One region of the Staphylococcus saccharolyticus genome, then DNA from elsewhere that is predicted to be linked to it. Evidence: riboswitches for the same ligand, from Rfam matches in the RefSeq annotation. Region 1 holds a riboswitch; each other region holds the start of a gene.
What was found. Region 1 has a riboswitch for S-adenosylmethionine ahead of DYE57_RS09060 (methionine ABC transporter ATP-binding protein). Riboswitches for the same ligand answer to the same signal wherever they lie in the genome.

Region 1 (6,260 bases):
CTATAGAAAATAATTTATATATAACTAAAAATATGCCTATCTTTTATTTTTATTCATCCACACCAATATTATAATAAAGTTAAATTATGCATTTATTAATTTTAAAGCTATGACTGAAAATGGTCTCAATAAAAAAGTAAATCGATTTTTGAAAGATCATCCGTATATTGAAATATTAAAATTTGACTACCAAAATAAGTACAATGGAATGGGTGTAGGCATTCTATATAGAGGCACACTAACAAAATAATAAAAATGCTTCAAAATCTATTGTGAAATTATAATTTTAAAATTTAAATAGCCCGTACTAATGATGATTACTATCATTCATTTTACGGGCTTTAGCATAAGTAATATTACTGGTTTCTATAAATTATTTAGCTGGTATAACTGCACCATCATATTTATCTTTAATGTAGTCTTGAATGTCTTTAGATTGTAGAACTTCCATTAAAACCTTGATTTTTTTGTCATCTTTATGTCCTTTTTGAACTGCAATTAAGTTAGCATAAGGATTACCTTTAGGTGATTCTAATGCAATTGAGTCTTTCTTAGGACTTAGTTTTTGATCAATTGCATAGTTAGAATTAATGATAACTGCATCAGCATCTTGGTTTTGATAAATTTTCGGTAAATATTCTGCTGATTGTTTATTATCAAATTTAATATCTTTTTTGTTTTCGGTAATGTCACTGAATTTTGCATCTTCAATTTTAACGCCCTTTTTTAGTTTAATTAAGCCTTCGTCTACGAAGAATTTTAAGAAACGTCCTTGTTCAGCAGGGTTATTTGATACATATACTGTGTCACCTTTTGGCAAATGTTTTAGGCTTTTATACTTTTTAGAATAAACTGACATCGGTTCTAATTCTACATTTCCTGCAGATTCAATTTTATAAGCCTTTTCTTTACTCTCAGTGTCTAAATATGGTGTATGTTGGAAGAAGTTAGCATCGATTTCACCTTTATCTAACAATTTATTTGGTATAGTGTAATCGTTAATTGTTTTAATTTTTAAATCATATCCTTTTTTCTCTAGTAAAGGCTTAGCTTTTTCAAAAATTTCAGCGTGAGGCGCTGGTGATGCACCTACTGTTATCGTTTTGTTCTTGTCGCCACCACCACAAGCAGCTAATGCAACTGTTAATGCTAAGACTAAAATAATTCCAAATAATTTTTTCATAAAGCATGGTCCCCTTTTCTTTATCGTTTATCAATTTTATTTGTAATCCAATCCCCAAGGAATTGAATTATAAATACAATAATCAAGGTGAATACCGTAGAAACTAAGATGACGTCGTTTTGGTTTCGTGTAAATCCTGTTAGATATGCTAAGTTGCCTAACCCACCAGCACCTATAACGCCTGCAATAGCTGTTGAACCGACTAATGCAATGGCAGTAACCGTAATACCAGAAACTAACGCTGGCATAGCTTCCGGGAGTAAAACTTTTCTTACAACTGTCCAAGTGTTGGCTCCTATTGACCATGCAGCTTCAATCACGCCTTTATCTATTTCTTTAAATGCAATCTCAACCAATCTAGCATAAAATGGCGCAGCACCTATGATAAGAGCTGGTAGTGCTCCAGTAGGTCCGCTTATTGTTCCTAATAGCACTCGTAAATGGTATAAGTAATAAGATTAAAATAATAAAAGGAATCGCTCTAAATAAATTGACTATAAATGAAACAATTGTATAAAAGACCTTCGCAGCTACAGAATCACTCTTAGCCGATAAAAAGAGTAATACTCCTAAAATCAATCCAAAAATAAAGGCGAAAAATGTAGAAACAACAGTCATATAAAGTGTTTCTAATATAGCTTGCCACACCTCAGGCCATTGAACGTTAGGCATTATAAACATTTCATGAAATATTTCGCTATATGATTTACCCATGTCTCAACACCTCCACATTCACGTGTTGGTCATGTAAATCATTTTTAAATTGATTAAAACACTCTATATTAATGTGTGGAATATGAATCACTAAAAAACCTAACGAGCCATTTTTAGTATTCTTAGTATCAGCTTCAAGGATGTTAAAGTCAATATGATGCATTTTTGTTATATATGAAATGATAGGTTGTGTCACATTATTGCCAGTAAAGTTTAATCTTACTATGTAAGCATCTTTACCTAATGGTTCTAATTCGTCTAATGATTCCTCAAAATTATCATTTAAATCATCTTTAACAAATCGTTGAGTCACTTCATGTTGAGGATTTTCAAATACCTTACTAACTTTACCTTGTTCAATGACTTTACCACTCTCCATTACAGCTACTTCATCACAAATTCGCCTAATCACATGCATTTCATGTGTGATTAAAACGATAGTAAGATTTTGTTGTTCTCTAACCTTTAGCAATAAATCAAGAATTTCATCTGTAGTCTGTGGATCTAATGCACTCGTAGCTTCATCACATAATAGAACATCCGGGTTGTTCGTTAAAGCCCTAGCTATTCCGACACGTTGCTTTTGTCCACCTGACAATTCAGAAGGATAAGCATTTTCACGCCCTTTAAGACCTACAAGTTCTATTAACTCAAGTGCTTTTTGTTTAGCAGTCCCACTAGGTACACCTGCAATCTCTAGTGGGAACGTAATGTTTTTCATTACATTTCTAGACCATAATAAGTTGAAATGTTGGAAAATCATACTTACTTTTTGACGTTTTCTACGTAACTCTGACTTAGATAATTGACTAATATTGTCTCCATCTATAATGATATCTCCAGATTTTGGAGTTTCTAAATTGTTAAACATTCTAATTAGCGTGCTCTTACCAGCACCAGAGAAACCAATAACGCCAAAAATTGAGCCTGATTCAATATTTAAATCAATGTGATCAACAGCGAGAACATCTTTGTTCTTCGTGTGATATCGTTTAACAATTTGATTTAACTCAATCACGTTAATAGCCTCCTTAATGTTGCTTAAATAAAATTAAAAAAATGCTTTCTCAATCTTTAGAAAATTTGAGAAAGCATTAGTCATATATTCTTTCTCTCATCTTCTAAAGTTTAAAGTTAAACTTTATGTGAATTGGCACCATTTCTATATCAGACGGTTGCCGGGCTTCATAGGGCACATCCCTCCACCTCTCTTGATAAGAGTTTACGCATCATTTAATTTGTTTTAATCCTACCACCGTGCTAAAGTTTCGTCAATAATTATTTTAAATTTTCTAACAAATAAGGTACTGATTGAAATGCATAAATTCTCTTCAGCTCTGTATCCCTATTGATAACTAACAAAACGGGTACTGACATTATTTCTTTTTCTTTACTCCATTCAGGATGAAAATTAAGATTAACTTTTATTACAGGTAAGCGTACAATTTCATTAGCAATGTCTAACATCTTTTCAGACATTTTACATGTACCACACATAGGTGTGTAACCAAAAATGAGATATTTATCTTTGTTGAAATTTTCTGTTATATCTTTAAGATCTTTAGATCTATTCATTAACTAAAATTAACCTTTCAGTGTTTAAATTAGGCATAAGATTCTTCTCTTTACGAACAGTAAAACCATATCTATTCAGAACATTAGCTAAATAATTTTTTGGACATTTTGCTACTTCGCAATATGTTTTATCAACATATATGTGTTCGCTTTCGCTTAAATATCTTTTAAACCATTTTCTAATTTTCTCTCCTTCGTCATCAGAATCTGCAAGAACATAAACTTGTTTACCATAAAGTGATTCTATCATATTGTCAATCTTATCTATACTCATTGTGCCATGGGTACAAATAATACTAACGGGTTCAGCGATAACTTGTTGTACTCTTTTCTTATCCGATTTACCTTCAACAATGATTACTTTATTTACAATAGTCATGTCAATCCACCTTCTAAGCGTCGATAGAACTGTCACTTACATAATTCACAGAATCCCAAAAAACTAAACATTAAGTGACACTGCAATTTTTAATTGCTAGTGTCACTGATGCATGAGCTTAGCTCAAGCGTTCCACAATTCACTACAATTTTTAACCATTAATATCAATCAATACTCTGCTAGTAATGATTTAAATTTTAGTTTCATATGTAATTGATATACTTTTACTATTGTTGTTTATTTAAAAGAACTCATTTAATGTTCTGCTATAATCCTGAGATGATTACTTCAACAGTTTTAACTTACAACCCTTGTAAAAAAACTCCTTGATTTTGTATAATCGAGGAGTTTAAACGTACTATTCACCAATCATTTCTGAGTATTGATCCGCTGATAATAATTCTTGTAATTGACTTTCATCGTTTATTTCTATTTTAACCATCCATGCTTTTTCATATGGTGATTCATTAACAAATTCAGGACTATCTTCTAACTCTTCATTCACTTCGATGATTTTACCTGAAATTGGTGCATATAACTCTGACACAGTTTTAACTGATTCAACACTACCGAAAGTGTCACCTTCATTTAATTCATCATCTGTTTCAGGTAACTCAACAAATACGATATCACCTAATTCATTCTGAGCATGTTCCGTAATACCAATAGTTGCTACGTTATCTTCAACTTTAACCCATTCATGTTCTTTAGAATACTTAAATTCGCTCGGTACTGCCACGAGAATCCCCTCCTAATTATTTAATTACAATTTAATGATGCCACACTGAAATTATTCATTCAACTATTATCTAAAAGATAATGTTAATTAAAATTCGTGTTTAAGTTTATAAAACATCATTTTCACTAATAATTTACTATTAATGTTCACTTTTTAAGACAAAGCAATAAAATTACAACCAATGCTGTTTATAATCGTCCTCTTTAAAACCTAAAGTGATATCATCTCCAGAGATAACTAATGGACGTTTTACCAACATTCCGTCAGATGCTAATAATTCTAATTTTTCATCATCTGACATATTTTTAAGCTTATCTTTTAATTTTAATTCACGATACTTCGCACCATGTGTATTAAACAATTTGCTAATTTCTACATCTGTTTTGTCGATGATTTCTTCAAATTCTTTTTTAGTTGGTGTGTGTTGAACAATATCAATTGGTTCATAACTCACACCATATTCATCTAAAAATTTAGCGGCTTTCTTACAAGTCGTACAATTTGAATATTGATAAAATTTGATCATTCGTTATATTACCTCCTTCTCTATATTAACTCAAATATACCATGTTCTTAGATAGAACGCTTTAGTTTTTAGGCTAATATTTTTATTAAAAAGATAACATTAGTTATAATAAATTTACTAAATCTTAGAAAAGGAGCATAAAACTATGCAAAATATTCATAAAACTGAAGAGTTTGATTCTATTCTTAATAGTCAAGAACCTGTCATCGTGAAATTTGAAGCTGATTGGTGTCCAGATTGTAAAGCAATGGATATGTGGATTACTCCGATTGTAGAGAAATTTAATAATTATAATTGGTATGTTGTGGATCGTGATGAACTTGAAGAGACCACAACTAAAAACAATGTAATGGGTATCCCTAGTATTCTAATATTTAAAAATAGTAAAAAATTGGCACATCTTCACTCAGCAAATGCTAAAACACCTGACCAAGTTGAATCATTTTTAGATGAGAATTTGACTTTGAAATAAAATAAGCTTCCACCTTATAGTGCAAATGATAGAGGGGAAGCTTGTTGATTATAATCACTCTTAATCATGGAAGTGTTATTCAAACTCAGTAATTAGATTTTTATTTTTACGTTGAGCTTTTGTAGGCACAACTTCTAAATCTGTTAAGTACAAAAAACCTGCTAGAATCTCATTATCTTTAACACCTAAAGCTTTACGTACTTTGGGTTCAAAAATATACTGTGGTGATTTCCAACATGTGCCTATACCTGCTTCATATAAAAGCAACATTAAATTTTGAGTAAATGCCCCGAATGCGAAATAATTTTCACAACTTTGTCGTTGTCTTGGATCATCTTTTAAAATGAGTAATAACATTCCACCTAAATTTGTTACTGCATTGTAATGATCCTCACGCTTCTCTGGACTATCTGGAAATGCAAATCTTGTTATATCTTGACTAAAATCACCGAGTTTATCTTTTGCAATATGAACCACACGCCATGGTTCTCTCATCCCATGATTTGGAGCGTCTGTAGCTTTTTCAATAGCATCATACAATGCCTTATCGTCAATGGCCATTTCATGTTTAAACTTCTTGATACTTCGACGACTAGATATCGCTTCTTGTAATTCCACTTTAATTCGCTCCCTTCATGTACGTTGATAACAATTATCAATTATAATTGACGT
Region 2 (6,260 bases), 1.2 Mb from region 1:
CTCGAAATAATGATGGCACCTAAAATATTAGTATCTAGCGTTTCAATCCCAGCAATTGCTTTTAATCCTGTTGCATTTTCTACACCTTTTTTAGACTTGCCCCAAACGTGTGTGGCCATTGAGTTAAAATGGCATTAATAAAAGTGTTAAACATTAAATAGCCCATAAGAGCCGCAAGTGTTGCATGACCAGGTGCTTTTTTTGCTAATGATAGTGGTAAACCGACGATAAAGACGATTTCCATATGGGTAAAGATGACCCATCCACCTGACTTGATGACTGACCATAATTTAAACCAAAACGTATGTTGATTAGCTATTTCCCCCATGATTGTTAAATTTTTAAAAAGTGTAGCGAACCCAAGTACAATACCAAAGAAGGCAAACATCAAGACTGGAACAATCATTGCGCTACCGAAACGTTTAATTGCATTCATTTTCTATACCTCCACATCCCATATATACGAGCCTCATTGATGAACAATATTTACAATATCAATGTAGAAACCTCATAATTAATAACTTAATTTCAATACATAGTAAACGCTTATATATAAACAATAACGTTGCCGTAATTTGAAACTATTTCGTATGATCAGATTATATTTTCATTTAAAGAAAATATTTTCAAGGAACAGTATTAAGGTGTTAAAAATTATTTTAGATGAGCGTGTTAATTCTAATTTCAATCAATTAAATGATAATGACATTCAAATTGTACATTATGTTAATACGCATATTGAAAAATGCCAAACAATAAAAATTCAAGAATTAGCTCACCACACGCATGCGTCAAACGCGATGATACACCGTTTCACTCGTAAACTAGGATTCGACGGTTATAGCGATTTTAAATCCTTTTTAAAATTTGAAAATCATAAAAAACAGCAACTCCCCTCTGACTCAATGGAACAATTCAAACAAGAAATTGAAAATACTTTCAGTTACTTAGAACGTATTGATTATCATCTGTTGACGAACAAAATGCATGAAGCCACGACTATTTATTTATATGGCACTTGTCGAGCTCAAATGAATGTAGCAAAGGAAGCGCAACGTATTTTATTAACTATGCATAAAAATATCATAATATTACACGACGTCTATGAATTGAAAATGGTCTTAAATAAAACAGTTCCCAAAGATTTATTTTTTATTATTTCATTATCCGGTGAGACCTATCAACTCACCGAAGTGACACAACTTCTGCAATTAAGACAAAAATTCTTTATTTCCATCACTACTATGAAAGATAATTCTCTCGCACAACAAGCTAACTACAATATTTATGTTTCAAGTAATACCTTTTATTTAAATGATGGAACAGATTACTCTAGTTTTATCAGTTATCACATCTTTTTTGAAACACTCCTAAGAAAATATAACAAACGTAAAGAAAATAATGAATTAATTTAAAAAAGCAGCTTGTGTAAGAAAAATCTTTCTTACCACAAAGCTGCTATAAACCGTGGATAAACCCTCTAAAGATTTACTGTTACTTAGGTCATTAGTACATCTTATCCATAAAAGTCATATGATGTATTCGACACACCTATACATATATCTAGTTCGTTTACTAATAGTAAAATCTATAGCTACACTGCTCCCTTTAAAGATAGTGAAACTTATCCAAAGATATAGTTCAGGTATTCAATGAAGTATGACTTCTCAATAAAAAGTTTTCTAACAGTCTTATTAATATATTTATATTTTTGACAAGCTGGCTTTTCACTTAGTTATGTCGTTGCTCTTCAAGAACATGTTGCATCTGATCAATCATTAATTCAAATCCATGAACTGTCGAATCGTGATATTCTTTTTTCTTTTGTTTATACTCTAATGCCGTTAAACTTCTTTCTTTTTCTACAAAAGAACGATAGTAAAAGAACATTTGAGTTCCACCATTATCTCGCTCGAAGAATTCAACTTCTATAACATCTTCTTCTTCACTCAATCCTAGCATTCCAATCGTCATTTTAATATATTCATCCATGACTAATTCCTCATATGTACCTTCAATGACATTTTGTTTACCATTTCTACTATCAACAATGCGATAAGTCCCGCCTTCTTGAATATCTGCTTCAAATGATTTATTTGTGCGTAAAGTAGTCATAAACCATTCTTTTAGAATGTCTTTCTTTGTCCATGCTTCATAGACGACTTCTGGCGTAAATTTAAGCAGTCGCTCGATATCGATTTCTACATTATATTTTGCCACTATTTTTCACCTACTTTCACTCTTAATATTATTTTAACGTATTTATGCTATGTCACAAACTTTGTGCACTTTAAAATTAATTTAAATATTATATTTCAAATAATAAGAGTGGGATAGAATTACTATTGAATTCGTTGTCCCATCTCCGTACCCCAACGTGCACTGTATGTTGAATTTCTATATAAAATTCTCGTTGCTTTGCCTCTGAACCATAGTTAAAAATCCTGCTATCATCATAAGTTCAATTCAGTTAGCGATTGTCAATATATCAAAATAACTGAGACATTGATGGATGTCCAGACTCTTCAAGTTAAGATACATTCAAAAAACATCTCATCCTATATAGTTTGTCAGCTATTTTTTAAACGTGGCACTCTGAAAATAATCGCCACTAAACCGCACACCCCAAGTAAAATTGGATAAATACTATATGGAAGCATTAAAAATGGAGAAATCCCTGCTACACCTGCTGCCGATATTACTTGTGGACTATAAGGTAGTAACCCTTGAAAACATCCACCAAAAATATCAAGAATACTTGCAGACTTTCTAGGATCAACATCATATTCATCAGCTATATTTTTAGCTAAAGGACCCGCCATAATGATTGATATCGTATTATTAGCCGTCGATATATCTGCAGCGCTCACTAAACTAGCAATACCTAGTTCAGCACCACGCTTAGACTTTACTTTAGAACGAACAAATTGCAATAACCAGTCTATACCACCATTATGTTGGATAATTCCAACTAAACCACCGATAAGTAAAGCAATCATAGCAATATCTTCCATTCCTATAATTCCTTTCGAAATGGCGCTTAATAATCCTTTCCAATCAAATGAACCATCAATTAAACCAATGATACCCGCTAGTGCTGTACCACCAATGAGCACAATAATGACATTAATGCCTATGAGTGCAAGAATAAGTACTAACAAATAAGGAATCACTTTAATTAGATTAAAGTCATAATGTTTAGAACGGTCGATTGAAATCCCATTCGTTAAGAAGAATAATATTAAAATGGTTAAAATCGCTCCTGGGAAGACAATTTTAAAGTTGACTCTAAACTTATCACCCATTTTAGTTTTTTGCGTTCTCACAGCTGCAATAGTTGTATCAGAAATCATAGATAAATTATCACCAAACATTGCTCCCCCAACAACTGTTGCCATCGCTAATGCTGTAGGAACGTCTGTTGCTTGTGCAAAACCAAATCCAACTGGCGCGATGGCCGCTACAGTACCTACCGATGTCCCCATTGATATCGAAACAAACATACATGTCACAAATAAACCAACAATGATTAAGTTTTGTGGAATAAGGGATAGTCCTAGATTAACAGTTGAAGACACACCACCCATTTTTTCTACAGTAGTAGAAAAAGCACCTGCTAAGATAAAAATGAGCATCATTAGTATTATATTTGAATGTCCGGCACCTTTAGTAAAAACTTCAACCTTTTTAGCGAATGATTCTTTTCTATTCATCAATAAGGCAACTATAACAGTTATTGTAATAGCAACATTTAAAGGCATATTAGTAAAATCTCCAGTAACGATGCCTACACCAAGAAATAGTATTACAAATAAAAGTAATGGTAGTAATGCCCATGCATTGCCTTTCTTTATTTTCTCCATTATTTAACCTACTTTCCAAAATAAAAGTGATTGAGACACTTAAAATAACCACAGTGTTTAATTAACAAATGCTGAGACACCTATTCATGCCCCAGCCTCAGTTAACATCGTGTTTAACCTTATCTTCTAACCTTCACGGTTACTGGAATTGGCACATGATACAATGTTGCCGAAGCTTCTTTGGGCCAGTCCCTCCACTTCTCTTGATAAGTTATTGAATTATGTTTAACGTTACAAGATATTTGTAATAACGTCAACACTTAATATTTTAATAATAGTTTACATGTTTTCTAAAGTAGTAAAATAATTTTCAAAAATAGCTACACTTATAGATGCAATGATAAATATCGCTAATGCAACTCCAAAAATAACTAAGTAATTTATAATTTTGCATGTCTGAGAGTGTTTCAGCTTTAATCTTTTTCATTATCCATCACTACAATCAATTATTATTAAAAATAAAACATCCACATTGTAACCATTATTGTCTCTTGTAAGAGGAAACTAATATTAAAAAACTAAGGACAATCGCATTTTCAATTCTGTCATCGACTGCCTATACGTTAAGAAAGCCTAGGACATTGGTTTATGTCCCAGGCCCTTACTATACAAACAAATCTCATATTAAACTGTATACGTTTGTAAAATGTTTATCACGTTCCGTGTACTTTCACACCGAAAAGTTGATACTAATCATACAACTATAGTTAAGTTAATCTATTTGAGTTCCACCAGTCACACCATATACTTGACCAGTAATATAACTTGCATCATCAGAAGCTAAAAGTACATAAGTTCCTGCACATTCAACAGGTTGACCTGCACGTCCTAATGGTGTGTTTTGCCCAAAAGTAGGTATAGCACTTTGTGGTTGCCCACCAACGATTTGTAATGGAGACCAAAACGGACCTGGTGCAATACAATTAACACGAATACCTTTAGGACCAAATTCTGCTGAAAAACTTTTCGTTAGTGATATAATTGCAGCTTTTGTTGCAGCATAATCATGAAGAATTGGATTAGGATTATAGCCTTGAACAGAAGATGTAGTCGTAATAGAACCTCCTGGTTGTAAATACTCTAGTGCTTTTTGAACTGTCCAAAACACTGGATAAACATTTGTTTCGAAAGTTTCAGTAAAATCTTGGGTTTTGAACTCTGATAATTCATTTTGATAAAGTTGATGACCCGCAACCAACGTTATATTGTCTAAACCACCTAATTGCTGATAAGCCTCTTGAACCATGTCATAGTTAAATTGTTCATCTCTAATATCACCAGGAATTAATATAGCTTTTTGTCCAACACTTTCAATGACTTGTTTTACATCATCTGCATCTTGTTGTTCACTTGGTAAATAATTAATCGCTACATCTGCACCTTCTTTAGCATAGGCAATCGCTGCTGCACGACCAATCGCTGAATCGCCACCAGTAACTAGTATTTTAAAGCCATCTAATCGATGGTGACCATGATAAGAGTCTTCACCACAATCGGGTTGTGGTGACATCTTAGCTTGTATACCTGGAACTTCTTGTTCTTGTTTTTCATAATTATCTGTTTTAAATTTATTGCGAGGATCTTGAGCTGACATTTCAAATCATCTCCTAATTAATTTAATGCTTATTATATACCCAGTTATCATGCACATTTAATCATAGGAAATTATAAGAAATATGAAATCACTCCAACTTAAAAATTCAAGTCAATAAACGTTGAACGAGTTGTACGAAATATTGGGGGGCTTTTTCCAAAATACGCACATCTGGATGATATTTAGGATGATGTAAATCATATTTACTATTGGAACCTATGAAAGCGAATACTCCAGGATATTCTCGTGTATAACCTGAAAAATCTTCTCCAATAGTAAGTGGTTCATCAAGTATTGATACATGATATTCCACCTCTTTAGCGACCTCTATTGCTAGTTTAGTAAAATATTTATCATTTACTACAGCTCCAGGAAGCCTAGAATATGAGAAATAAATATCAACATTAAACGCTTGACTTAATCCATCATCAATATTTTTTCACTATACGACCGAACAGTACCTTGAATGTAAGCTTTGTCAGCTATAACATTCCAAGTATTGCCACAAGAAATCTCACTAATTGTTACGACTACATTATCAAATGCTGATAAATTTCAGCTTATAATTGTTTGTAAACTATTAATAAGTTGACCAACTACGACTACCGGATCGTTCCATTGCTCAGGTTTAGCAGCATGTGCACCCTTCCCTCGAATTTGAAATTGAAAACGACCGACTGAAGAAGTGGTCACACCTGATTTAATAGCAAATTCTCCAACATTTAAAGTGGGATAATTATGAAAGCCAAGCACTGCTTTAGCACCTTTAAGCACACCTGCATCAGTAATTTTAAACGCTCCGT
Region 3 (6,260 bases), 1.8 Mb from region 1:
GTAAAACTAAAATTGAAAAACCAATTAAATAATGTGATTTAAATACACAAGTGAGTAGATTGGAATCTTTAAGATTCTTGTCTACTCTTTTTATTTAGAGGAATAGATCTTATCAAACAATAAGTTATACCACCTATTTAAGTTTAGAAAAGTTATTAGAATTTGAGACATGTTAGTTTTTGTAAAAGAAAGTCTAGAGTAATTCTTGAAATTCTGTATGTTTTAAAACGTTGTTAGGAAAGAAATATAATTGAGATGTTTGTCTAACCGAATACAAACGGTAGTCTAAAACAAATGTATAATCTTAATAGTTACAACACGACAGTATTTATTTTTTAGCCATGTGACAATTTGAGTCTATTAAAATGTCTAGGTGTTGGAAATACTTTTTTTAATTATAAGCGTGATTGCTATGATGCTACTTTTTAGAATAGTACTGCCTTCATAATGTAGCATTATAATATTTACAATGATAAATGCATGTTTAAGTATATTGAAAGTAAAAAAGGAGATATATTAAGAAATCAATGTTTGATTTCATTATAGCTCCCTTTTTAAGCAATGATATTTAAAAATCTATTTTACATATACTAATGTTAATTTGATGCATATGCAGAAAGTGGATAATGATCTGAATAGTCGTTATATTTGTAAGTTTTACCCCAAGATTTTACTGACCATTCTGGTGACTTCACTTTGTGTGTATAATTATGCCATGAGCTTGGTTGCGCATGGTCTCGATCTAATAAAATATAATCTAAATGTTGAGGATCTAATTTAGGATAATTATATTTTGCAATACTGTTGCTTCGTGTATCCCAACTATATTCGTTACCTTCAAATTGTGTAGGTAATGAAATATTCAAGTTATCAGGCATTTGCTTGAACTCATCTGACCCTTTAATAACATTTAAATCACCGCCGATATATACAGGTTCATTTTTAGGAATATTTTTATCTTTAATAAATTGTTTAATTTCATTCATTTGACTCTGTCTAATAGTTTGATCTTTTCCTTTAAGACATGTTGGATCTTCAGCTTGAAGGTGAGTACCGATAATATGTTGATATTTACCATTTTTATTAATTTTAATGTACGCAAAGCCTTTATTACTTAGCTTGTCAGCGCCACAACCATTTTTGTAAATATGTTGTTCTTGTTCAACAATTGGCCATTTACTTACAATACCAACACCACCGCTTACTTTTTTAATTTTTCTATAAGAACCAGATGTTTTTTGCCAACCTTCTGTGCCTTTACCAACAATAGGTGTTTGATAAGGATATTGTGATTGTAAGTTTGTTAAAAGTCGATTTGATGCTTTTTTATCAAATAATTCATTAAAAATTACGACATCTTGACCTTGTATATAATCAGCTTTTGAAATTAAATCAGCGCGCTGAGATTGTCCCCAATTGGGATATATTGCTGTAGGTAAGAAATAAACGTTATGTGTAGTAATTTTAAGGCTGTTTTCAGGACTGCGTTCACTTGCATATGTAACTGTCAAAAATACTAAGAATAAACTACTTAATATGCATAAAGTAGTTAAGATACATTTACGTTGCCAATTCAATTTTATTACACCTCATTTCATTTGATGGTGTGATTATATCAAACAAAATTAAGTTGTTTTTGAAAATTACTATATCTAAATAAAATTTTAATAATAAATTAAAAATTTAAGGATGATTTTTTAAAATTGAATGTATTCAATAGAAAGTGTCATTTTTATATTGATTCAAAATTTTATATTTAAAAATTTTTTAGTTTAACAGGATAGGGGATATGAAAAACGAAATTGACTTTAAATATTCAGAAGGAAGTCTAAAAAAAGAAACAAAATTCTGAAATCTTAAAATGATCATTATAATGGCTTTTTATACATCTGCTTGTCTGACCTCACACATACCGATTTATAATAATATTGAATGTCATTATGAAATATATTAGACTAACTTTATTATTTTACAAGGGAGAATGGGGCTGATGAAATGACTCACCTTACTTTTAAACAAGGTGTGAGGGAGTGTATTCCTACATTATTTGGATATGCAGGCGTAGGATTATCCTTTGGAATTGTTGCAGCCTCACAAAAGTTCAGCCTTCTAGAAATTATGTTACTATGTCTCATTATTTACGCAGGTGCAGCTCAATTTATCGTTTGTACGTTAATGATGGCAGGTACACCTACATCAGCAATCGTGCTTACGACACTTATCGTTAACTCTCGAATGTTTCTACTAAGTATGACCTTAGCGCCTAATTATAAAAAGTATGGATTCTGGAATAGGGTAGGGCTTGGGACATTATTAACAGATGAAACTTTTGGAGTAGCAATAATGCCATACGTTAAAGGCGAAAAGATTAATGATCGATGGCTTCATGGATTAAATATTACTGCCTACCTATTTTGGACTGTTTCTTGTGTGGCTGGTGCACTTTTCGGCAAATATATTACAAATCCAGATGCCCTTGGTCTCGACTTTGCCATCACTGCAATGTTTATTTTCTTAGGTATATCTCAATTTGAAACAATTAAAAAATCTAGGTTTCGAATATACACTGTATTAATTGTATGCGTTATTGTAATGATGCTTCTTTTAAGTTTAGTCATGCACTCATATGTCGCAATATTAATAGCCGCAACAGTAGCTGCAACATTAGGGGTGGTGATGGAAAGATGATGACTGATTTACATACATTGATACTCATCATTTTATGTGGAATTGTGACGTTACTCGTTCAAATTATTCCATTTGTCATGATATCTAAAGTAAACTTGCCAGCAACCGTAATTAAGTGGCTTTCTTATATTCCTATCACGCTATTTACCGCGCTTATCATTGATGGGGTAATTCAACAATATAATCATACATTTGGATACACGCTTAATTTGTCATATGTTATTGCAATCATACATACCAACTGTAATTCTCGCCATTTTTACACGCAGTCTCACTGTGACAATAATCAGAGGTATCACTATAATCGCTTGTTTACGTTTAGTCTTTTAACCTTTGAAAATAACAGCAAATCATTGAAGTTGTAGAAAAAGTTAGTTAATATTAAAATAATTAGAAAATTTAGACTATTCAAGCCAGAAACTAATATCTACATCACTATAAAACTAAATTGATGAAATCTTATTTTGAGAAGCTGAGGGAACTGGCCCAGGGATGGTTCAGCAACTGACTAATGATGATAGCACGGTGCTACAACCAACGAGTAACTCGAATGATAATTACTAGATTGCTTCTTACTTATTCATCTGAGTAGGAAGCTTTATTAGTAAGAGGGGGTAGTGATAATGATGACCAATTATAAAGTACATACGTTAGAATTAGGTGCATTTACAACTGAATCAGGTGAAATCATCAACAATTTAAAACTACGTTATGTGCATGTAGGATACACAGGTCAACCTCTAGTAGTTGTTTGTCATGCGTTAACCGGCAATCATTTAACATATGGAACAGATAATCATCATGGTTGGTGGTGTGAAATTATTGATGGTGGCTACATTCCATGTCATGACTATCAATTTCTGACTTTTAATGTCATAGGAAGTCCATTTGGATCGAGTTCCAAAAAGATTGATCCTAAATTTCCAGAGCAACTAACTTTACGCGATAACGTTAAAGCAATAAAGAAAGGCATTCAAGCACTTGGCTATAGAAAGATTAATATTCTTATAGGAGGAAGTCTTGGAGGTATGCAAGTCATGGAAATGCTATATAATAATAAATTTCAAGTCGATAAAGCTATTATCCTTGCTGCCACAGATAAAATGTCATCTTATAGTCGAGCTTTTAATGAAATAGCACGCCAAGCTATTCACCTTGGTGGGAAAGAAGGTTTGAGTATCGCTCGTCAACTTGGCTTCTTAACGTATCGCTCCTCTAAAAGCTATGATCAAAGTTTTACACCTGATGAGGTTGTAAGTTATCAGCAACATCAAGGTAATAAATTTAAAGAATACTTCGATTTAAATTGTTATTTAACACTACTAGACGTCTTAGATAGTCACAATATTGATCGAGGAAGAGATGATGTAGATAAAGTCTTTCAATTTTTAGAAACCAAGGTGTTAACAATGTGCTTTATTGATGATTTACTCTATCCAGATGATCAAGTGAGAGCTGTCGGTGAAAGATTTAAATATCATCGTCATTTCTTTGTGCCTGACAATGTCGGACACGATGGTTTTTTACTTAACTTTAATGATTGGGCACCTAATTTGTATCATTTCTTAAATTTGAAGCAATTCCGACGAAAATAATTAAGGAGGAACACAGTTGCAAAGCGAGTGCTACTAGTTTATTGCTATGCATTAAAAGTAGCACTTTATTGTTAAATTTTGTTAAAGAGGTTAAAATAGAAATCATAGTCAAAAAGTATGGGAGTGGCGTGTGTGTTTTCAAAAATACAACCTAAAGCAACTATTTTAGCAATTATTTCATTAGTGATAGTCGCTTTAGTAACACATGTATTACCTGTTCTCGGCTTAATTTTATGTTTAATTGCAACGATTCCAGGAGTAGTAATTTGGAACTGTTCTATACAATCATTTGGAATTAGTGCATTAGTAACAGTTATTTTAACAACGTTATTAGGTAATACATTTGTCTTAAGTACGATGGTTTTACTATTAATTTTAAGTGCAATCACCGGACAATTACTTAAGGAAAAAGCATCAAAAGAAAGAATTTTATATGTTTCAACGACATCACTAAGTTTAATTTCACTTATTGGATGGATGTTATTACAAACATTCGAAAAAATTCCGAAAGCAGCCGTATTAATTAAGCCATTCAAAGATGAAATACATGATGTCATTTTATCTAGTGGATTAGATTCAAACTATAGACAGATTCTTGAGGAAAGTTTCCGACAAATGACGGTCCAACTCCCTAGTTATCTAATTATAGTCATTTTCCTTTTTATCTTAATTAATCTGATTATTACATTTCCAATCTTACGAAAATTTAAAGTAGCAACACCTATATTTAAACCTTTATTCGCATGGCAAATGAGCCGTACTTTATTATGGGTTTATCTTATAGTTCTTATATGTGTGATGTTTGCAAATGAACCAAGTATATTTCAAAGCATCGTTTTAAACTTTGAAGTTGTGTTATCATTAGTGATGTACATCCAAGGTTTAAGCGTCATTCATTTCTTTGGGAAAGCCAAAAAATGGCCAAGCTTCTTAACGATTATGTTAATGGTAGTGGGAACGCTCATTTCACCAGCAACTCATATCGTTGGTTTACTTGGAGTTATTGATTTATGTATTAATTTAAAACGAATGATAAAAAAATGATTATTAAATAGTGATTAGAGGTGGAAGAATGAACCGTCAATCCACTAAAAAAGCTTTGCTCATACCATTTATATTATTGGTACTCACTGCCATTGCGTTAGTCATCGTGTGGTTAATTTTTAACCAAATCGTCGCAGGTATTGCATCGGCAATTCTCCTCGTAATGATTATCGTTAGTGGCGTGTTAATGAGACAAGCGTTTCTCAAAATGGATAATTATGTGGATGATTTAAGTGGTCATATCTCGACAAGTAGTAATAAAGCAATCAAGCACTTGCCAATCGGGATGATAGTGTTAGATGAAGATAATCATATTGAGTGGATGAACCAGTTCGTGTCAGAACATATTGAAACAAATGTGATTTCTGAAAATGTTAATGAAGTCTTCCCTAACATATTAAAACAATTAGAGAAAGTTCAAGAAGTAGAAATAGAAAATAACAACTATTATTATCACGTTCGTTATTCAGAACATGAACATTGTTTATACTTCTTCGATATAACTGAAACTGTACATACTTATGAGTTGTATGAAGATTCTAAACCAATCATCGCAACGTTATTCTTAGATAACTACGATGAAATCACGCAAAATATGAACGATACACAACGTTCAGAAATTAATTCAATGGTGACACGTGTCATCAGTCGCTGGGCTCAAGAGTATAACATTTATTTCAAGCGTTATAATTCTGATCAGTTTGTCGCATATCTCAATCAAAAGATTTTAGAGGAACTTGAAGACTCTAACTTCGATATTTTAAGTCAATTAAGAGAGAAAAGTGTGGGTTATCGTGCACAATTAACACTAAGTATTGGTGTGGGTGAAGGTACTGAGAACCTTATTGATCTCGGTGATTTGTCACAATCTGGTTTAGACTTAGCGTTAGGTCGTGGTGGTGACCAAGTCGCAATTAAGAATATGAATGGTAA
Region 4 (6,260 bases), 860 kb from region 1:
CATTTGAATCTTGGTTACCTTTTCTAAAGCAATTAGAGCCAACACCAGCCACAAGAGCAACTGTAGTCATGGCTATATACCAAATGTACCATCAATTATTTTCATTTGAGGTTGAATATGGAGCGACTGTTAATGGATTAACGCCAATGCAACTAGATACGTTAAAAAAGACTAAACCTAAACGTGTTAAACTCAAATGGTCTCCTAATTTAAATCATAATTTAAATGTTATTCGTGCTCTTAATCTAAATAATCACATCGCTATTGATGCGAATGAATCACTTTCTATTGATAATTTTTCAAAGATTAAGCAGTTAAATACAGGAGATATTATTTACATTGAAGAACCATTTAAATTAATGACAGAATTAGATTTAATTGATTTAACAAATTACCCAGCTATTGCTATTGATGAAAAAGCATCTTCAATTAGAAATATTTTATCAATCATTAATGAATATCCTATCGAAGTCGTTGTATTAAAACCCTTTAGACTTGGTGGAATTGATAAAATGTTAGAAATCATCGAAATATTAAAGAAACGAGGAATTCAATTTGTAGTAGGTGGTATGTATGAATTTGGTTTAAGTAGATATTTTACTGCGATGCTTGCCAAAGAAGGAGATTGTCCAGGTGATGTAACGCCTCAAGGCTACTACTTTTATGAAGATATTGTGAATGATTCTGGTATTTTAAAAGAGGGATTGATTTACTTCAATCCCCCTCAAGTGAATCAGTCAAAACTTAAAAGACTTTAGTGTTTATGTTTAGCAGTAGAATGTTTATCTTTTTTTAATGGTACTGGATCAAATCCACCTTTATGAAATGGATGACATTTAAGAATACGACGTATACCAAGGTAGAGTCCCTTAAATGCGCCGTGGTATTCTATTGCTTCTCTTATATATTCAGAGCATGTAGGGTAAAAACGACATGTAGGTGGTGTGAGTGGTGATATATAACGTTGATAAAACACTACCAATGATAGAAATATCTTTTTCAATATCGCATTTAAACCTCCTACGAAGAATTTAATAATTACATTTTAACACAGGATGAGGGGAAGTGAGGAACGTGAACTTTTGTGATAAAGATGGGAGAGAAGTTGTGCTTAATTATAAGGATGATGTCGACATACCGAACGGTAATCACGTTCTTGCAGTTCCAGTATTTAATGACAAATTATTGTTTACGAAACATAAACATCGAGGTATAGAACTTCCTGGTGGTAAAGTCGAAAAGAATGAAAAAAGTATAGATGCAATTTTAAGAGAACTACATGAGGAAACAGGTGCTATTCCAAAAAAGACACACTATATTGCGCAATATCAAATCAAAACGAAGGATAAATCACTATTTTTAAAAGATGTTTTCTTTATAGAAGTAAGTCACATTGAAAATTCATCTAGCTATTATGAAACAAATGGTCCATGTCTTTATGTCAAAATTGATGATATTCCATACGAACAGCGGAGTTTTTTAATTGAAGACGCTGCAATCTTACATTGTTTGGAAAGGGTGAGGGAACTTGGATTTTATTAAAGTTAAAAAGATGCCAATTGACTCTCATACACATAATTTTGAAGAAGCTACCTATCAAGTTGATGCGTTAAAAGTTAAAGCGCTCATGATGATGCCAAAATTTAAAAAAGATGTTAAAAGAATTGTCGTATATTTACGCGGTGGAAAAGGACAAGTTGGCAAGGATAGAGCAGCAAGACTTATGCAATTTGCAGATGCACATACTTTAGTCATAGGTCCGTACTATAGAGGAAATAACAGATGTGAAGGTAAGGATGAATTTTATCATGGAGACTTAAATGATGTCATTCAATTGATTCGACTGTTACACCACCAATATCCATATGCTTTTATTCATATGGTTGGTTTTTCGCGTGGTGGTTTTCAAGGACTGCTTACTTTTCAAGACTTACCTGTCAATAGTTATATAATATGGGGTGGGGTATCGGACATTTTTTCAATGTATGAAGAACGTGTTGATTTGAGAGGAATGTTGCGTCGTATGGTTGGGCATCCCAAAAAGAATAAATCTGCCTATCAACAACGAGATGCAGTTAGATATATTCATAAAGACAGTCCACCTATACTTATTATTCATGGTGGAAAGGATGTTCAAGTAGGCATTCACCAAGCTTATGATCTAGAGGGAAAGTTAAAACGCAAAAGCGTTGAATATCAAACGTTCTATCAACTTAAAGAAGGACATGTACCTAGACCAAAAGCTATGAAAGAAACTTTAGGTAAGATTCATGAATGGATGAAGATAATAGAAGAAAATCAAAAGATAAAGCCATTTCCATAAATATAAAAATGTAATATAAAAGTAGTAAAGTCCAACAAAGTGAGATACTCGGTTGGGCTCTTTCCAATTTAAAATGATCAAATGAATCAATTATTTATTAAAGGCGCCTTTCTTGGCAATATGTTCTACTTCTGAACCAAACTTTTTAAAGTTTTCTTCAAAACGATTGATTAAGTTTTGTGCTTGTTCACGATATTTATCTTCATCACTCCAAGCATTCACTGGATCTAGGATTGTTTTCGGAACATCTTCAATTTCTATAGGTATACTTAAGTCGAATGTACTGTCTTTTTTATATTCAATATCTTTGAGTTTTCCTGAGATAGCTTGGTTGATCATTTGACGTGTGTAATGCAAGCTAATTCTTCGCCCAACACCATATTTTCCATCAGTCCAACCTGTGTTAACTAAAATAAACATTGATACCATGTTTATCAATTAAATCACCTAATAAATTTGCATAAACTGTAGGATTTAATAGTAAAAATGGAGCACCAAAACAAGTAGAGAATAAAGGTTCGGGTTCAGTCACTCCACGTTCAGTACCTACAAGTTTAGACGTAAATCCGCTTAAGAAATGATACATTGCTTGATCTTTTGTTAATTTTGAAATTGGAGGGATAACACCAAATGCATCAGCTGTTAAGAAAATAATTGTATTTGAATGAGCAGCTTTTGATGGTAAGACAATATTATCAATATGGTTTATAGGATATGCTGCTCTTGTATTTTCAGTAAATTGATTATCTTCGAAATCTGCGGTGCCATCATCTTTTACGACAGTATTTTCTAAGACTGTACCATATTCAATAGCATTATATATTTGAGTCTCTTTTTCTTTAGAGAGATTAATAGCTTTGGCATAACATCCACCTTCAATGGTTAAATACACCTTTTTTATTCCAACCGTGTTCATCATCACCAATGAGTTTACGGTTAGTATCGGTTGAGAGGGTAGTTTTTCCAGTTCCTGATAAACCGAAGAATAGTGCTACATCGCCTTTTTCTCCGACATTTGCTGAACAATGCATACTCATAATGTCTTACATTGGAAGAAGATAATTCATTACTGAAAAAATTCCTTTTTTCATTTCTCCTGCATATTCAATTCCGCCGATTAATATTAAATGAGATGATGACAAAAGTTTCTGAATGTGTACTATCTATTTCTGGTCTGCTTTAAAATGAGGTGCGGAAACAATTGTAAAGTTAGGTTTGATAGTTTTAGCTTCTTCAATTGAATCAGGTCGAATAAACATATTATGAGCAAATAAATTATGCCATGCTAATTCGTTAATAACCGTTAATTTTAAACGTGTATCTTTATCACTACCTGCATAATCATTAAAGACATATAACTCTTCTTTGTTATCCAAATAATCTAAAACTTTGTTGTAGAGTTTTAAGAATGTTTCTTCATTTATAGGTTGATTAATGTCGCCCCAATCGACATTATCTCTATATGAAGGTTCTGTAACTATAAATTTATCTTTAGGTGAACGTCCAGTATATTTTCCTGTATTAGCATTAATTGCTTCAAGTTCCGTAAGTTGACCTTCATTGTTGTTTAAAATCTTGTTGTATAGTTGTGTTGTTGACAGTTGATGATTTCTTTAATAATTGATTTATTTTGGTTGTTTCTGTGTATGTGTCCATTGACATACTCAATCCCTCCAAGCAATAGTAGCAATGTAAGCCTTTACATTTAGATAGTATAACAACAGTTTGATTAATCCACCTTAAAAATGAATAGCTGAGTAAACGAAAATTGACATTAACCTTTGAATTAGGTAGTATTATTTTTAACGGATTCTCTTATCCTGAGTGGTGGAGGGACATGGACCCAATGAAACCCAGCAACCTCTTTTATGTAAAGAAAGGTGCCAAACCGTTTTGCAGACACATAGCGTCTGAACGATAAGAGCGAATGGACGTTTAAGAGCCTTCTCTCTATCTTTATAGTGAAGAAGGCTCTTTTATTTAGCTCATATATTATAGAGAATTTTCGTAATTAATTTTAAAAGGAGCAAAACATGATTTATAATAAACGATTATTTACATCAGAATCAGTAACTGAAGGTCACCCAGATAAGATAGCTGACCAAGTTTCCGATGCTATTTTAGATGAAATTCTAAAAGATGATCCAAACGCGCGAGTGGCTTGTGAAACAACGGTAACAACTGGAATGGCACTTATTTCTGGAGAGATTTCAACTTCAACATATGTAGACATACCAAAGGTTGTTAGAGAAACAATCAAAAATATAGGGTACACAAGAGCTAAATTTGGTTATGATTTCCAAACGATGGCTGTACTTACTGCTATTGATGAACAATCTCCAGATATTGCACAAGGTGTGGATAAAGCGCTTGAATATCGTAATGATATTTCTGAAGAAGAGATAGAAGCTACAGGTGCAGGTGATCAAGGGTTAATGTTTGGATATGCAACGAATGAAACTGACACCTATATGCCTTTACCAATTTATTTATCTCATCAATTAGCAAAACGTTTATCAGATGTACGTAAGGATGAAATTTTAGATTATCTTCGTCCAGATGGTAAAGTACAAGTAACTGTTGAATATGATAAAGATGACCAACCTAAACGTGTTGATACAATTGTTGTTTCTACACAACATGCTGAGGACGTAGAATTAGAACAAATAGAGAAAGACATTAAAGAACAAGTCATTTATCCAACTGTTGATGAAAACTTATTAGATGAACATACAAAATTCTTTATTAATCCTACTGGACGTTTTGTTATCGGAGGACCACAAGGCGATGCTGGTTTAACAGGGCGTAAAATTATTGTAGATACTTATGGTGGTTATGCTCGACACGGTGGTGGTTGTTTCAGTGGAAAAGATCCTACTAAAGTCGATCGTTCAGCAGCATATGCAGCAAGATATGTCGCTAAAAATATTGTTGCTGCAGAATTAGCTAATCAATGTGAAGTTCAGCTTGCGTATGCGATTGGTGTAGCCGAACCTGTTTCAATATCTATTGATACATTTGGTACTGGAAAGGTTTCAGAAGCTCAATTAGTTGAGGCAGTAAGAGATCATTTTGATTTAAGACCTGCAGGTATCATTAAAATGTTAGATTTAAAACATCCTATTTATAAACAAACCGCTGCATATGGTCATTTTGGACGTACAGATGTTTTACTACCATGGGAGAAACTAGATAAAGTGAATTTACTTCAAGATGCTGTCGAATCAAAATAGCTTTTATTATTAGGGTATAAAGAAAATTAGTTTAAATGTCGAAAAACAGTAATTTTTCTATTATAATAAAAGTTATTGAAATGGTTAAAGGAGAGTTGTTGTGATGAGTTTATCTTCACCAATAGTTATAGGCTTAATTGTTGCGATTATTGTAGCTATTTTATTCTTTATACTTTTTTTATTTGCACATAGTAGTAAGAAAAAAGTTAAAGTACGAACAGAAGCATATTATAAAGAAAAAGAGCAACATATGAAAGAATCCCACGAGGAAGCCTTGGAAAAAGAAAGAGTAGAAAACAAAAAGGCTGTCACGAAACAAAAAGAGGATTATGAAGCGACAGTTAGTACAAAAAATCGCGAAATAGATGCGTTAAAACTTTTCTCAAAAAATCAAAGTGAATATGTCACTGATATGAGATTAATTGGAATTCGTGAAAGACTTGTTAAAGAAAAAAGAATTCGTCCAGAAGATATGTACATCATGGCCAATATTTTCTTGCCAAGTAATGAATTCAATAATATAGAACGTGTGAGCCATCTTGTGCTAACAAGAACGGGTCTATATATTATCGATTCTCAATTACTAAAAGGTCACGTTTATAGTGGAATAAGCGCTACTCAATTCAAAGAATTACCAACTATGTCTCAAGTTTTCCAGACACTTGATTTAGATGAATCAACACCTCAAACATTAGTGCTAGATC

Region 2: it holds a riboswitch for S-adenosylmethionine, as region 1 does, so the genes downstream of both, DYE57_RS02810 (Na+/H+ antiporter NhaC family protein) here and DYE57_RS09060 (methionine ABC transporter ATP-binding protein) in region 1, are expected to answer to the same signal.
Region 3: it holds a riboswitch for S-adenosylmethionine, as region 1 does, so the genes downstream of both, metX (homoserine O-acetyltransferase MetX) here and DYE57_RS09060 (methionine ABC transporter ATP-binding protein) in region 1, are expected to answer to the same signal.
Region 4: it holds a riboswitch for S-adenosylmethionine, as region 1 does, so the genes downstream of both, metK (methionine adenosyltransferase) here and DYE57_RS09060 (methionine ABC transporter ATP-binding protein) in region 1, are expected to answer to the same signal.

The regions. Positions count from the first base shown of each region.
Region 1 covers NZ_UHDZ01000001.1:1,855,701-1,861,960, forward strand. Annotated here, with positions in the region: gene DYE57_RS09050 (MetQ/NlpA family ABC transporter substrate-binding protein) at 374-1,183, opposite strand; partial or broken gene DYE57_RS09055 (methionine ABC transporter permease) at 1,204-1,897, opposite strand; gene DYE57_RS09060 (methionine ABC transporter ATP-binding protein) at 1,890-2,915, opposite strand; SAM riboswitch class I at 3,009-3,118, opposite strand; gene DYE57_RS09065 (thioredoxin family protein) at 3,176-3,472, opposite strand; gene DYE57_RS09070 (toprim domain-containing protein) at 3,465-3,851, opposite strand; gene gcvH (glycine cleavage system protein GcvH) at 4,210-4,590, opposite strand; gene DYE57_RS09080 (arsenate reductase family protein) at 4,763-5,116, opposite strand; gene DYE57_RS09085 (thioredoxin family protein) at 5,262-5,588, shown strand; gene DYE57_RS09090 (nitroreductase family protein) at 5,664-6,206, opposite strand.
Region 2 covers NZ_UHDZ01000001.1:626,368-632,627, reverse strand. Annotated here, with positions in the region: partial or broken gene DYE57_RS02825 (alpha-glucoside-specific PTS transporter subunit IIBC) at 1-436, opposite strand, end outside; gene DYE57_RS02820 (MurR/RpiR family transcriptional regulator) at 654-1,415, shown strand; gene DYE57_RS02815 (SRPBCC family protein) at 1,732-2,220, opposite strand; gene DYE57_RS02810 (Na+/H+ antiporter NhaC family protein) at 2,571-3,863, opposite strand; SAM riboswitch class I at 3,980-4,076, opposite strand; gene DYE57_RS02805 (SDR family oxidoreductase) at 4,576-5,457, opposite strand; partial or broken gene DYE57_RS02800 (amidohydrolase) at 5,564-6,260, opposite strand, start outside.
Region 3 covers NZ_UHDZ01000001.1:13,565-19,824, forward strand. Annotated here, with positions in the region: gene serS (serine--tRNA ligase) at 1-32, shown strand, start outside; gene sph (sphingomyelin phosphodiesterase) at 597-1,577, opposite strand; gene DYE57_RS00055 (AzlC family ABC transporter permease) at 1,996-2,688, shown strand; partial or broken gene DYE57_RS00060 (AzlD domain-containing protein) at 2,685-3,018, shown strand; SAM riboswitch class I at 3,145-3,248, shown strand; gene metX (homoserine O-acetyltransferase MetX) at 3,315-4,283, shown strand; gene DYE57_RS00070 (YybS family protein) at 4,401-5,327, shown strand; gene DYE57_RS00075 (DHH family phosphoesterase) at 5,356-6,260, shown strand, end outside.
Region 4 covers NZ_UHDZ01000001.1:996,596-1,002,855, forward strand. Annotated here, with positions in the region: gene menC (o-succinylbenzoate synthase) at 1-758, shown strand, start outside; gene yidD (membrane protein insertion efficiency factor YidD) at 755-1,003, opposite strand; gene ytkD (RNA deprotection pyrophosphohydrolase) at 1,075-1,542, shown strand; gene DYE57_RS04960 (alpha/beta hydrolase family protein) at 1,529-2,323, shown strand; gene DYE57_RS12805 (phosphoenolpyruvate carboxykinase (ATP)) at 2,414-2,743, opposite strand; gene DYE57_RS12810 (phosphoenolpyruvate carboxykinase (ATP)) at 2,727-3,215, opposite strand; partial or broken gene DYE57_RS12815 (phosphoenolpyruvate carboxykinase (ATP)) at 3,199-3,924, opposite strand; SAM riboswitch class I at 4,136-4,247, shown strand; gene metK (methionine adenosyltransferase) at 4,357-5,556, shown strand; gene DYE57_RS04975 (hypothetical protein) at 5,660-6,260, shown strand, end outside.